Regions from separate parts of the Massilia sp. Soil_C_3 genome, predicted to be linked through region 3. Evidence: predicted binding sites of a transcription regulator. Region 3 holds the regulator's gene; each other region holds the start of a gene.
What was found. Region 3 encodes LexA, which represses DNA repair genes until DNA is damaged. Its sites were predicted from a motif close to ACTGTATNNNNATACAGT; they were not measured.

Region 1 (4,306 bases), on a different contig from region 3:
ACGGCAACAGTGACGCCGGCCTGCTCGACGGCCTGGAACGCGCCGGCTACCGGCTGGTCTACAAGCCGACGCCGAGCCGCTACGTCGAGCGCGCCCTGCAGGGCGAAGGAGTTCCCGACTTCAGCTACGGCCTCGGGATCGGCGTGAACGGCAAAGGTGTGGTGCGCTCGGTCGGCTGGAACAGCCCCGCCTTCAAGGCCGGGCTGGCGCCGGGCGCCACGCTGGTGGAAGTGGGAGGCGAGCCGTTCAGCATCGAGCGCCTGGCTGCGGCGGTGTCGCGCCGCGATCCGGCCGGCATCGTGCTCACCATCGAGCTGGATCGGCAGAAGCGCGCGGTCACGATCGCCTACGATGGGGGCTTGCGCTATCCGGCGCTGGAACGCATCCCGGGCCGTGACGATGGTCTGCGGCAGCTACTGCAGGCGCGTTAGCCGGCCAGCGGGGCAGCCTTGCTGGCCCAGCCGCCTTTCATGAAGCGGGCCAGCAAGGGCTGGCGGGTTGGCGCCGGCGGCGGCAGCTTGGCGTCGACCACGACTGCCCACTGGTCGGCCAGCTGTTCGCAGGTGGCGCGCAGGACCGGATCGAGATTCGGCAGGCGCGACAACGCACAGAGGTGGCGCTCGATCACCGACGCCAGCTTGATGCACGGCTGCTCGCCATCACCGCGCGTCGTGTAGTTCGACATCAGGTGCAACAGCGAAGCGACCAGCAACGCGTCCTGGCTGCGCGGTTCCGACGGCGTCGTGTGTGGGGTGGATATGGTCATGCAAGCGTCTCCAAAATAGCCGAATAGCGGTTGCGGTCCGCAACGATGTAACGTGAATTGCAACGAGATGCGAATGATTCTCATTTCATTATTCACGCGTCACGCGGCGAAAGCAAGCGTTTTCGGCAAGCGAATCGTGGGGCGGCTGAGGTCGGACGAAAGCTGATTCTTTGAGGCAATTATTGGGAGAAATTACAGCCGGGTTTCGCGCGCCGCGCGCAGGAATTCATCGAGTACCGGCGTGCAATCGAGCAGGTCGACGCCGCCGGCGCGGTGGAATTCAGGGTGCCACTGCAAGCCCATGACGAAGTTGGCGCGCTGGTAGCGGATCGCCTCGATGATGCCATCGGGCTCGGACATGGCTTCGATGCGGATGTCGCGGCCCAGATCCTTGACCGCCTGGTGGTGGATCGAGTTCACCATGGCCCGCTCGACCTTGGGGAACATGCGGCCCAGCGACGAACCCTTGGGGAAGACGATGGCGTGGCGGTGCGCGTCATACACATCGTGCACGTGCGGCAGGGCCTCGGGCATGTCGGTGGCGACGTCCTGGTGCAGGGTGCCGCCGAAGGCGACGTTGATCAGCTGGCAACCGCGGCACACGCCCAGCACCGGTTTGCCGGCGTCGACGAATTCGTGCAGCAGTTCGAGCTCGTAGACGTCACGCGCGCGGTCGCCGCTCCACTCGGGCTTGGTCGGGGTTTCGGAATAGGTTTGCGGCGCCACGTCGGCCCCGCCCTGCAGCACCAGGCCGTCGAGGTGGCGCGCATAGTGGCGCAGGGTGATATTGCTGGGGTGTAGCAGGCCGTTGGTATTGACGGTGGGAATCATGAACACCAGCACGTCGCGCGACATCACCCACTGGGCGATCGATTCCTCGAGATACTGCAGGTTCTTGCTGAGCAGCCCCTTGGCGCCAGTGGCGGGGTGAAAGATACGGGCCGAGACGCCGATGTGCAGCGTGCGCTGCATGAAATCGCGGTTGAAGCGTTCGCGCAGCGAACGGAAACGTGAGGTAATGACCCGGCCTGCCAGGGCGACGGCATTGTCGCCATCGCGCAGGTAGCGCGCCGGCCCGCGCGCGGTCTGGCCGCCGCTCGCACGGCGATCGGGCACGCGCACGCGCGTTTCGCGGCGCTCGTCGATGTCCGCGGTTGGATCGTCCTTGCGCTTGATTTGATCGTCTTCAGCCATGGTTATTAATATAACTTCCCCATTGCTTCGCACGATATAAAGTTGTTACAAAACGTCGCGTCTTCCCTACACCGGGAGATCCAGCAGCTTCTGAAAGGTCAGCATCCAGTGGCGGCCGGCGACCGGCGTCGTGAGCAGGCCGCGCGCCCCGGCGCGGCGCGCACGCACGCTGTCGTAGTAAAAGGATTGCTCGACCAGGAACACCACCGGCGTGCGCTGCGCTCCGTCCTGCGACTTGATCGAGCTGCACACCTCATACGGTTCGATGCCGACCGCCGCCGTGTTGATCAACACCAGCGCTACCTTCGTTTCGTCGCACAGGCGCACCGCCGCGCACAGGCTGTCGGTCCATTCCACCGGCACCCGGCGCGGGCCGAGCACGCGCGCCACCTGGTTACGCAGCTGGCATTCCTTGTCGACGATCAGGACGGCCCCATCTACCGGACCACGACGCTGGCGCGTGTAGAATGCCGGCGTTTCGCAGTCCGGCGCCAGGCGCGGACGGCGGCGGCGTTCGGCCAGCACGCGCCGGACGGTGCGGGTGCTCTGCTGCACCAGCACCTGGACCCGGTTATCGAGCAGTTCGGCCAGGGCTTCATACAGTTGCAGCGAGTCGACCGGCCGCGCCAGGGTGCGCCAGGGCTCGGCGCCGGGGTTGCCGATCACGAGCGCCGGCTGCAGCGATCCCGGCGGCAGGCAGCCGAGCCGGGTCAGCGCGGTGGGGCTGTCGCCGTTGGCGATATACAGGTCCGGCTCTTGCAAACTATCGTCATGCAGGCAAGAATACGACGGCCCCACGCCCGGCGCCCGCGCCAGCAGGGCGTCGAGCCGCGCGCTTTCAGCCGGGGTAAACCCGATCAGGCGAATGGTAAACGGATAGCTGGACAAGTGCATCGGTAACGCCCCTCCCTGGCATTGCCGTGATTATCTGGCTTAATCTAGCACAAACGTGCGAAGCGAAAAGCACGTCACAGCGCAAACTACTGTATATTTAAACAGTAAAAAAGCCCAACCTTTTCCTCCCGACAAGTTAGAATGCCGGAGCATTCGACAATCAATCTTCAAGATGGCCTCCAAGAAACCCGCTCCAGACTACAGCGAATCATCCATCCGCGTCCTCAAGGGACTCGAACCTGTGAAACAGCGTCCGGGCATGTACACCCGGACGGAGAATCCGCTCCATATCATCCAGGAGGTGATCGACAACGCCTCCGACGAAGCGCTGGGCGGTCACTGCAAGAACATTGGCGTGACCCTGAACCCGGACGGTTCGATCACGGTCGAGGACGACGGCCGCGGCATCCCGGTCGGTATCCACCCGGAAGAAGGCGTGTCCACGGTCGAGATCGTGTTCACCCGCCTGCACGCCGGCGGCAAGTTCGACAAGGGCTCGGGCGGCGCCTACGCCTTCTCGGGCGGCCTGCACGGGGTCGGCGTCTCGGTCACCAATGCGCTGTCGAAGCGCCTCGAGATCGAGGTGTGGCGGCGCGACGACCAGGGCAACGGCCAGCACAAGCTGGTATTTGCCAATGGCGACGTGATCGAGCCGCTCACTTCCAGCCCTGCCGAACGTGGCGGCAAGAAGAACGGCACCCGCGTCACCGCCTGGCCGGACGGACAATATTTCGATTCCCCGAACATCCCGCTGGGCGACCTGCAGCGCCTGCTGCGCTCGAAGGCGGTGCTGCTGCCGGGCGTGACGGTCACGCTCACCAACGGCAAGACCGGCGACGTCCAGACCTGGCGCTACGACGAAGGCCTGCGCGGCTACCTGAACGAAGCGCTGGCCCAAAGTTCCAGCGGCGAGACCCTGATCCCGCTGTTCGAAGGCGCGCAGTTCGCCGCCGCGGGCGACGACAGCTTCGCCGAGGGCGAAGGCGCCGACTGGGTCGTGGCCTGGACCGAGGAAGGCGGCGTGGTGCGCGAGTCCTACGTCAACCTGATCCCGACCGTGAGCGGCGGCACCCACGAAGCCGGCCTGCGCGACGGCCTGTTCGGCGCGGTGAAGAACTTCGTCGAGCTGCACGGCCTGCTGCCGAAAGGCGTCAAGCTGCTGCCCGAGGACGTGTTCGCGCGCGTCTCGTTCGTGCTGTCGGCCAAGGTGCTGGACCCGCAATTCCAGGGCCAGACCAAGGAACGCCTGAATTCGCGCGATGCGCTCAAGCTGGTGTCGACGTTTACCAAACCGCCGCTCGAACTGTGGCTGAACCAGCACGTCGAATACGGCAAGAAGCTGGCCGAACTCGTCATCAAGCAGGCCCAGTCGCGCCTGCGTTCGCTGCAAAAAGTCGAGAAGAAGAAATCGTCCGGCGTGGCGGTGTTGCCGGGCAAGCTGACCGATTGCGA
Region 2 (4,306 bases), on a different contig from region 3:
TAGGGACAGACCTCGTGCGCCAGGGCGACTTCGCGCAGCGCCTCGCGGTCCAGCACGAGCACCTCGGCCGCGGCCGCGCGGGCGGCCGGCAGGCGGTCGTAGAAACCGCGCGCCAGCGGGCAGGACTCGCCGTGGCACTCCTTGTCGGGATGCTCGCAGGCCTTGTCGCGCGCGGTGAGTTCCAGCACCCGCAGCGGCGCCTGGCTGGCGCCGCACAGGGTCGCCGCGCCGTCCAGCGCCAGGCGCCGCCCAGGCGTCTTCGCGGCCAGGAAGAATACTTTATCCAGCTTCTCGCGCGGCATGGCCTTGAGCACCGGGAACAGGCTGCCCACGGTCTTGCCGATGCCGGTCGGCGCTTGCGCCAGCAGGCAACGGCCGCCGGCATTGGCGCGGTAGATGCTTTCGGCCAGCTGGCGCTGGCCGGGACGGAAGTCGGCGTGCGGGAACGACAGCCCGGTCAATGCGGCATCGCGCGCCGCGCGGTGCGCCGCTTCGCTGGCGGCCCAGCCCGAAAAGCGTTGGCACAGCTCCTCGAAATGCGCACGCAGCCAGGCGCTGTCGCGCGTTTCGCGCAGCACGGTTTCGACGCCGCTGGCGATGTCGTAGTAGACCAGGGCCAGGTTGACCGAATCCATGCCCTGTTCCTGGCACATCAGGTGGCCGTAGACGCGCAGCTGGGCCCAGTGCAGGTGGCGGTGGTTGTCGGGGATGGCGTCGGCACGGCCGCGGTGGGTCTTGACCTCTTCGATCAGGTTTTCATTGGCGTCGTAGCCGTCGGCGCGGCCGCGTACGTGCAAGTCGTTCCACTGGCCGGACAGCGCGACCTCGCTGCGGTAGCCGTCGCCGCGGCGGCCGGCCACGACGGCGTGGCCGGCAATGCCTTCCTGGGCGCTGGGGGAGGGGGTGAAGCGCAGGTCGAGGTCACCCTGCTTGGCGGTGAATTCGCACAGGGCGCGTACGGCGATGGTGTAGTTCACGTCTTACTACGCCGCCATCTCGGTAGTCTCGGCCCATTGCAGGTAGCACACCGCCACCGGCATATCGTGCGCCGCGCAGTAGTCGATCCAGCGCAGCTGGTTGTCCTGCAGGCGGTCGCCCGGGCCTTTCACTTCGATCATCAGGTAGCGGGCCTCAAGCGGCCAGAACTGGATCAGGTCGGGGAAGCCCGTGCGGTTTTCCTTGACGTCGGCCAGGATGCGTTCGCACCACCTGCGCAGGTGGGCCGGCGGGATGCAGGCCAGGGCCAGCTCGATGAGTTCGGGCGTGACGCCGTCCCAGTGGACGAAGGGCGACTGCAGGCCGGCTTTTTCCTGATACGTGAGCCGGATCGTGTCGCGGTAGCTGCCGCTGTCCAGCTCCGCCAGGCAGGCGGCGAATTCGGCCTGCCGGCGCTGGTGGAAGTCGGCGCTGTGCAGGTCGGCCGGGCCGCGGTGGAAGGGGTGGAAGAAGGCGCCCGGGATGGCGGCGAACACGGCGCGCCAGCACAGCAGCCCGAACAGGGAGTTGGCCAGCGCGTTCTCGACGTAGAACACGGGCGCATCGGCCCCGTGCAGGTGGCCGCGCACGGCGCCCTCGACCCAGCGCTCGCCATTCGGTGGCGCCAGGTTCAGTTCGATGCGCTCGATGTGGGTCTTGGCGCGCGGCGCCAGGCGCGCGTGCCCAAGGCGGCGCGCCAGGCGCGGCGCGATGCGGGCCAGGTGCTGGCGCTCGGCGTCGTTCTCGGGCGTGGCCTGGGCCACGGTCAACAGGGCATGGGCCTCGTCGAAGCGCTCGTGTTTCTCTAGCACGCGGATCGCGCGCGCCCGCGCGCCGGGAAAGCGGCAGCGTGCATAGGCGGCAAAGGCGCCGTCCCAGTCCTTCAGCTTTTCGTAGTGCTGGCCGATCTGGAACGTCAGTTTTTCGCGCCGGCTCTCGAGCCAGTCGTTGTCGAAGGTGTGCACGGGCAGGTCGCGCACCACCTCGTCCACGTCTTCGCCGGCGGCGAAGCGCTCGCGGCAGGCATGCAGCTGCAGGTAGTGGTCGACGTCGGCGCGCTGGCGGAAACCGCGCGAGGCGGGCGAGATGTCCACGCTCTCGTAGCGGAACAGGCCCAGGTCGGACAGCACGAAATCGGTCCAGCCCTGGTGCAGGTTGCCGAAAAAGACCAGGCGCAGGCGGTCGCACAGCGGCTTGACCAGGATGCGCCAGGCGACGTCGGGACAGGCCGGATGCCAGCCGGAGAAGCGCCGCGCCTCGGGGAACACGGGGCGCAGGGCGTCCAGCTGTTCTTCCTTGCGCGCCGTCTTGCGCGGCAGCTGCGCGCCGAAGGCATCGGCGAGCTCGGGCTTGGACAGCAGGTCGAACAACTCGTCGAGCGTGAGTGCGGGGTCGGCCTCGATCCAGCCGGTGCCGAGCAGGTGCGCGGCGGCCTCGACCGGGCAGCCGATCTCGGCATAGCTCAGTTTGCTGGCCCGGAACAGATTGCCCTTGCGCATGACCATGCGCACGAACAGGGCGCGCGCATTGTGCGGCAGGGTGGGGAACAGGGCCAGGAAGGCCTGTTCGCCGTCGTCCAGCAAGTCGCCATAGCGTTCGCCGATCCAGTCGAGGACCCGCTGGAAGTTATCCAGATAATAAAACTCGTGTTCCAACACCCTGATCATGACCGAACGCCCACCTGTACTTATATACAGTATAGCGTTTACTGGCGCCAGTCGCCGGGCCGGTGTGGCCGCACCGTGGAAAGTGCGGCCTATTTGCCACGGCTAGCGGGCAGGCGGGGGAGCGGGGGCGGATTCGCCTTCCGCCGGCGCGGCATGGCCGTTGGCATGGTAGATGACGGCCGAGATCAGGGCCACGTCGCTGTCGTCCTGGGACTGGCCGGCGCGCGCCGGATTGACCGTCCTGGCAGGACGCGCGGCCTGGCGCGCGGGTTGGCGAGATGCCTGGGCGCGGGGGTGAGGCGTGGCGGCGCGCGGTTCCGGACGGCGCGCCGGCGCGGCCTTGGCCGGGGCCGCGGGCACGGCTTCCGGCTCGAGCAGCCGCAGCGGGGGAATGGGCGCTGGCGGGGGCGCCGCCAGCACTGGCTCTGGCACGGCGTCGACGATCACGGCCGTCGCGATCGGCGCAGGAGCGATCTCCGCCATCTGGTCCGGCCCCGCCCCGAGCGGCGCCGGGCCGGCGCCGGCCGCCAGCCAGGCCAGCATCGCCGTCAAACCCACTGTGACCGCCACCGCCGCGCCATACCAGGCCAGGCGCGCGCCATGGCCGGTACCAGCGCGGCGCGCCGGCTCGCGTTCGAGCTTGGCGAGGATGCTGTCTTCACGGCCGCCGCGGCGCGACGACGACATCAGGTTGGGACGCATATGGGCATGCATGCGGTTGTCTTGATTTTCGTCTGATGGACGCACGACATTACTCCTAAGATTGGCTTCTGCTGTTCTGATTAGAAACAATCCTGGGGAGTACGATGCTGATCTTTATCGCCCTTCTGTACGTTTGTCTAGCTTCAGGCCTGGCTTGGCTTGTTCTTTTTCCAAGTGGACGCGCTTGGATGTCGCGCGGAATGTATGTCGTGCGCGGCCTGGCCGGCCGCGCCGGGGCCTGGGGCCATGCCGGCACACGCGCCGCCGGCGCCATGCGCGACAGCGTCACTTTGTCGCTGCGCGAGCGGGTCGTGCAGGGAGTGCGCCGCCACCAGGTGCTGCTAGCCATCGGCGCCCCGGCGGTGTTGATCCCATCGCTGCTGGCGCTGGCCCTGAGCAATCCGGCCATGCTGCCGGTGTACGAGGGCAGCACCGCCTTGCCCGACGAGCAGGTGGCGGCGCTGCTGGCCGGCGAGCAGCTGGTGCCGCCGGTGGCGCTGCCGCCGGGCGTGTTCACCACGGCAGAGGTCGAACTGGTGCGGCCGATGCTGGTCGGCGCCAGCCGCAACTGGGGCTTGCTGCATCCCGACTTCAGCCAGCGCCTGCTGCTGGCGTTCAAGATCATGAAGGAACAGCATGGCTACGAGATGGCGCTGCTCGAAGGCTACCGCAGTCCGGCGCGCCAGGATGAGCTGGCTGCAAGCGGCGGCCACGTGACCAATGCGCGCGCCTTCCAGAGCTGGCACCAGTACGGCCTGGCGGCCGACTGCGCCTTCCTGCGCGACGGCAAGCTGGTGATCACGGAAAAAGATCCGTGGGCCATGCGCGGCTACCAGCTGTATGGCCAGGTGGCCGAATCGCTGGGCCTGACCTGGGGCGGGCGCTGGAAGATGATGGATTTCGGCCACATCGAGTTACGCATGCGGGGCGTGATGGGGCGCTGAAACGGCGCCTGCGGGCTG
Region 3 (4,306 bases):
TTCGAGGCCTCGTGCTTCGACGGCGTCTACGTCACCGGCGACGTGACCCCGGAGTATCTGGATCGCCAGGAATCGGCGCGCCACGCCCCGTCGAGCAAGGACGGCAACGAGGACAAGGTGCGAACCCAGCTCAACCTGAACCCGCCGGTGGCCGCCGAGTAAGCCATGTCGGATAACAAGCGCTACGGCTTCACCACCACCATCCTGCACAACGATCGCCGCAAGACGATCGAGCAGGGTTCGCTGCACAAGCCGGTGCACACCTCGGTCGCCTTCGGCTATGCCGACGCGCGCCAGTTGGCGTCGGTGTTCCAGGGCAAGGAGCCGGGCTTTCGCTACGGCCGCCAGGGCAACCCGACGGTGTCGGCCCTGGAAGACAAGATCAGCAAGATGGAAGACGGCGTCGCCACCCTGTGCTTCGGCACCGGCATGGCGGCGATCGGCGCGCTGTTCCAGGCATTGTTGAAAGCCGGCGACCACATCGTGTCGTCGAGCTTCCTGTTCGGGAACACCAACAGCCTGTGGCAGACGGTGGCGGGGCAGGGCGTCGATGTAGGTTTCGTCGACGCTACCGACGTGGCCCAGGTCGAAGCGGCCTTGCAGCCGAACACCCGCCTGGTATTCGTCGAGACCATCGCCAATCCGCGCACGCAGGTGGCGGACCTGGCCCGTATCGGCGAACTGTGCCGTGCGCGCGGCATCCTGTACGTGGTCGACAACACGATGACCACGCCCTGGCTGTTCCGTCCGAAAGACGTGCATGCCGGGCTGGTGGTCAATTCGCTGACCAAGTCGATCGGCGGTCACGGCATCGCACTGGGCGGCGCGCTGACCGACACGGGCCTCTTCGACTGGGCCGCGTATCCGAACATCGCCCAGAACTTCAGAAAGCAGGCGCCAGGTGCGCAAGGCATGGCCCAGCTGCGGGCCAAGGCGCTGCGCGACTTCGGCGCCGCGCTGGGGCCGGAAGCGGCGCACCACATCGCGGTCGGCGCCGAGACGCTGGCCCTGCGCATGGAGCGCACCTGCGCCAATGCACTGGCGCTGGCGACGATGCTCGAGGCCGACGAGCGCGTCGCTGCCGTGCATTACCCGGGCCTGGCTTCGCACCCGCAGCACGCGATCGTCGATGCGCTGTTCCGCTCCGGCGGCTCGCTGTTGAGCTTCGAGCTGAAAGAAGACATCGACCCGTTCGACTACCTGAATCGCCTTAAACTGGCGATCCCGGCCTCGAACCTGGGCGACAACCGGACGCTCGTGATTCCGGTGGCGCACACGATCTTCTTCGAGATGGGCCCCGAGCGGCGCGCCAGCATGGGCATTGCGGAAGGCTTGATCCGGGTGTCGGTGGGCATCGAGGACACCGATGACCTGGTCGGCGACTTCCGCCAGGCGCTGGATGCGTAAAGCGGAGTAAAACTGTCCTGACAGGGCCGGCAATTGCCGGCCCTGTCATTTTTGCGGTTGAGCCCAGCCGTAAAACACGGCTATCATGGACTTTTACCAGCCCAGCCTTACGGTATGCCCATGAAACGATTCCTGTCCTGCCTGTCCCTCGCGGCGTTGTTCGCAACCGGTGGCGTCGCCTTCGCCGGCGAACTCGAGGATGCCAATGCCCTGTTCGAGAAAAAAGACTTTGCGGGTGCGCTCAAGCTGTACACCAAGCTGGCCAATGCCGGCAACCCACAAGCCCAGCAGCAGCTGGGCCAGATGTACTGGTATGGCGAGGCCGGCGCGGTCGACGAGGCCAAGGCAAAGGAATTGTTTGAAAAGTCGGCCGCCAAGGGCAACAAGGTCGCCGCCGATTCGCTCGTGATCATGCAGCAGCGCGTCGAACGCCGCGCCGAGATCGATTACTGGATCAAGGGCTACGATGGCGCCGAGTTGCAGGCCGGCGAGTACCGCTGCCCGTCGCCGCGCATCCCGCCGGTGTCGAAGGTGAATGACGAGATCGAGCGCGTGAACAAGGCGGTGACCGGCTGGCAGGATTGCTACAACAAGATGGTGACCAACCTGAACACGCAATCGCCGCTGACCAAGCGCATCCCGCCCGATATCGCCAAGCTGATGAACAAGCAGGAAACCGAAGCATCGACCGCCTACCTGGAACAGGTGCGCCAGAACATCGCCGAGGGAGCGAAAGTCAATTCGAAGATGGTATTGGCCGATTTCGCCGCATGGCGCAGCGCGACCGAAGCGTTTGTCGACCAGCACAATGCGGTGGTCAACAAGGCCAAGCAGTAAAGACTGCCTATAAACGTCGTTCCCGCGAAGGCGGGAACCCAAGCCCTCAGCACCGTCACGATCGCTTATTGTGGCGGCGACTCATGCAAACTGGGGTTTCCGCCTTCGCGGGAACGACGGATCGACGGCTGAATCAGTTCCAGCTACGCATCAACCCCACCGCCAGCCCCTCGAGCGCGAACTCTTCGTCGGGCGTGACTTCGATGATCTTGAAGTCGGGGTTCTCGGGCAGCAGTTCGACCAGGTCGCCCGTCTTGCGGTAGCGTTTGACGGTGACTTCTTCGCCCAGGCGGGCGACGACGATCTGGCCGTTCTTGGCGCTGTCGATCTTCTTGACCGCCAAGAAGTCGCCATCCATGATGCCGGCGTCGCGCATCGACCAGCCTTTTACCTTGAGCAAAAAGTCGGGCCGCGCCGCGAACATGGCGGTGTCGACGTTATAGGTGGCTTCGACGTGTTCTTGCGCCAGGATCGGATTGCCCGCAGCAACGCGGCCGACCAGCGGCAGCGACATCAGGGAAGGCGGCGGCATCGGAATTTGCTCGACGCTGGCGCCGACCAGGCGGATGCCGCGCGAGGTGCCCGGCGAAATCTCGATCGCGCCCTTGCGCGCCAGGGCTTGCAGGTGTTCTTCGGCCGCATTGGCCGAGCGGAAGCCCAGTTCGGCCGCGATTTCGGCCCGGGTCGGAGGGAAACCCGTGTTCTCGATCGCTTCCTTGATCAGGTTAAGGATCTGTTCTTGCCTTGCAGTGAGCTTGAGCATAAATATCTTGCGAAACGGGTTAGTAGAGATAGACTGTATTTTTGTACAGTATTCTGCTATACGCAAGGGATATACACGAAAAAGCGCAAAAAAAGCGCGCGCAACACAAAAAATACGCTTCGTGCAAGGGTAATTGTCGAGTGACAGTGGCGCCAGGATCAGGCGCTTGACAGCCAGGTTCCCATTTTGCCCATTTCACGCTATACTAGCTGGCTGTTCCCTTCCCACACTCGTCTTGACGCCGAGGTGGGCATTTATGTAAAACGTCCTCAAGGAGTAATGCATGCGTCATTATGAAATCGTTTTTATCGTCCACCCGGACCAGAGCGAGCAAGTCCCGGCGATGATCGAGCGTTACAAGACCACGGTGACCAGCCGCGGCGGTAACATCCATCGCGTCGAAGACTGGGGCCGCCGTCAAATGGCTTACCAGATCCAGAAGCTGCCAAAAGCACACTACATCTGCCTGAACATCGAATGCGACAACGAGACCCTGGTCGAGCTGGAAACCGCATTCAAGTTCAATGATGCCGTTCTGCGTCATCTGACCGTCAAGATGAAGAAAGCAGAAACCGCACCGTCGCCGATGATGAAATCGGTGCAGCGCGAAGACGCAGCCAAGAGCCACCGTGCAGAAGCCGCTGCTCCTGCAGCTGCTGCTCCAGCCGCTGCCGCTGCCTAAGATTTTTTCCAGGAATTCGTAACAAGCAAGTAGTAGAAGAACCGGGTGAATCAGTTCCAGCTCGTGGCGACCATCGCCGAGCGTGATGTCCTGCGCTACACCCCGGCCGGCGTGCCGATCGTTTCAGCCGTCCTGATGCACAGTTCGCATCAGCGAGAGGCGGGGGTCGATCGCCTGGTCGAGTTCGAAGTCCCCGCGTTCGCCGCGGGCGAGATTTCGGGCAGGTTCGGCAGCGCCGAGCTCGGCGCCAGCTACCGCTTCAATGGATTCCTTGCACGAAAAAATCGCAACAGCAAAGCCCTGGTGTTTCACATCATTGATTTCAGTGCCGCTTAACCGGCAATTTAGATATACAGGAGCCTCAAATGGCATTCGGTAAAAAGTTCGACAAAAACAAAGCTAAAGAAAAACTCAAGCGCAAACAGCAGAACCCGCTGTTCAAGCGCAAGAAATTCTGCCGCTTCACCGCCGCTGGTGTTGAGCAGGTTGACTACAAAGACGTCGACACCCTGAAGGACTTCGTCCAGGAAAACGGCAAGATCATGCCAGCACGTCTGACCGGCACCAAGGCGCACTACCAGCGTCAGGTCGACACCGCCATCAAGCGCGCCCGCTAC

Region 1: a site for LexA is predicted at 2,943-2,960, ahead of AC3A6F_RS14560 (DNA topoisomerase IV subunit B). Genes of this name have one in related genera too.
Region 2: a site for LexA is predicted at 2,656-2,673, ahead of AC3A6F_RS16905 (VRR-NUC domain-containing protein). Genes of this name have one in related genera too.

The regions. Positions count from the first base shown of each region.
Region 1 is NZ_JBDGJG010000006.1:357,279-361,584, reverse strand. It holds gene AC3A6F_RS14580 (M61 family metallopeptidase) at 1-431, shown strand, start outside; gene AC3A6F_RS14575 (hypothetical protein) at 428-766, opposite strand; gene AC3A6F_RS14570 (gamma-glutamyl-gamma-aminobutyrate hydrolase family protein) at 959-1,960, opposite strand; gene AC3A6F_RS14565 (response regulator) at 2,027-2,854, opposite strand; gene AC3A6F_RS14560 (DNA topoisomerase IV subunit B) at 3,027-4,306, shown strand, end outside.
Region 2 is NZ_JBDGJG010000007.1:382,611-386,916, reverse strand. It holds gene AC3A6F_RS16910 (ATP-dependent DNA helicase) at 1-977, opposite strand, end outside; gene AC3A6F_RS16905 (VRR-NUC domain-containing protein) at 984-2,642, opposite strand; gene AC3A6F_RS16900 (hypothetical protein) at 2,745-3,389, opposite strand; gene AC3A6F_RS16895 (M15 family metallopeptidase) at 3,449-4,288, shown strand.
Region 3 is NZ_JBDGJG010000016.1:14,330-18,635, reverse strand. It holds gene purF (amidophosphoribosyltransferase) at 1-162, shown strand, start outside; gene AC3A6F_RS24965 (cystathionine gamma-synthase family protein) at 166-1,407, shown strand; gene AC3A6F_RS24960 (tetratricopeptide repeat protein) at 1,528-2,244, shown strand; gene lexA (transcriptional repressor LexA) at 2,378-3,007, opposite strand; gene rpsF (30S ribosomal protein S6) at 3,291-3,689, shown strand; gene priB (primosomal replication protein N) at 3,735-4,025, shown strand; gene rpsR (30S ribosomal protein S18) at 4,055-4,306, shown strand, end outside.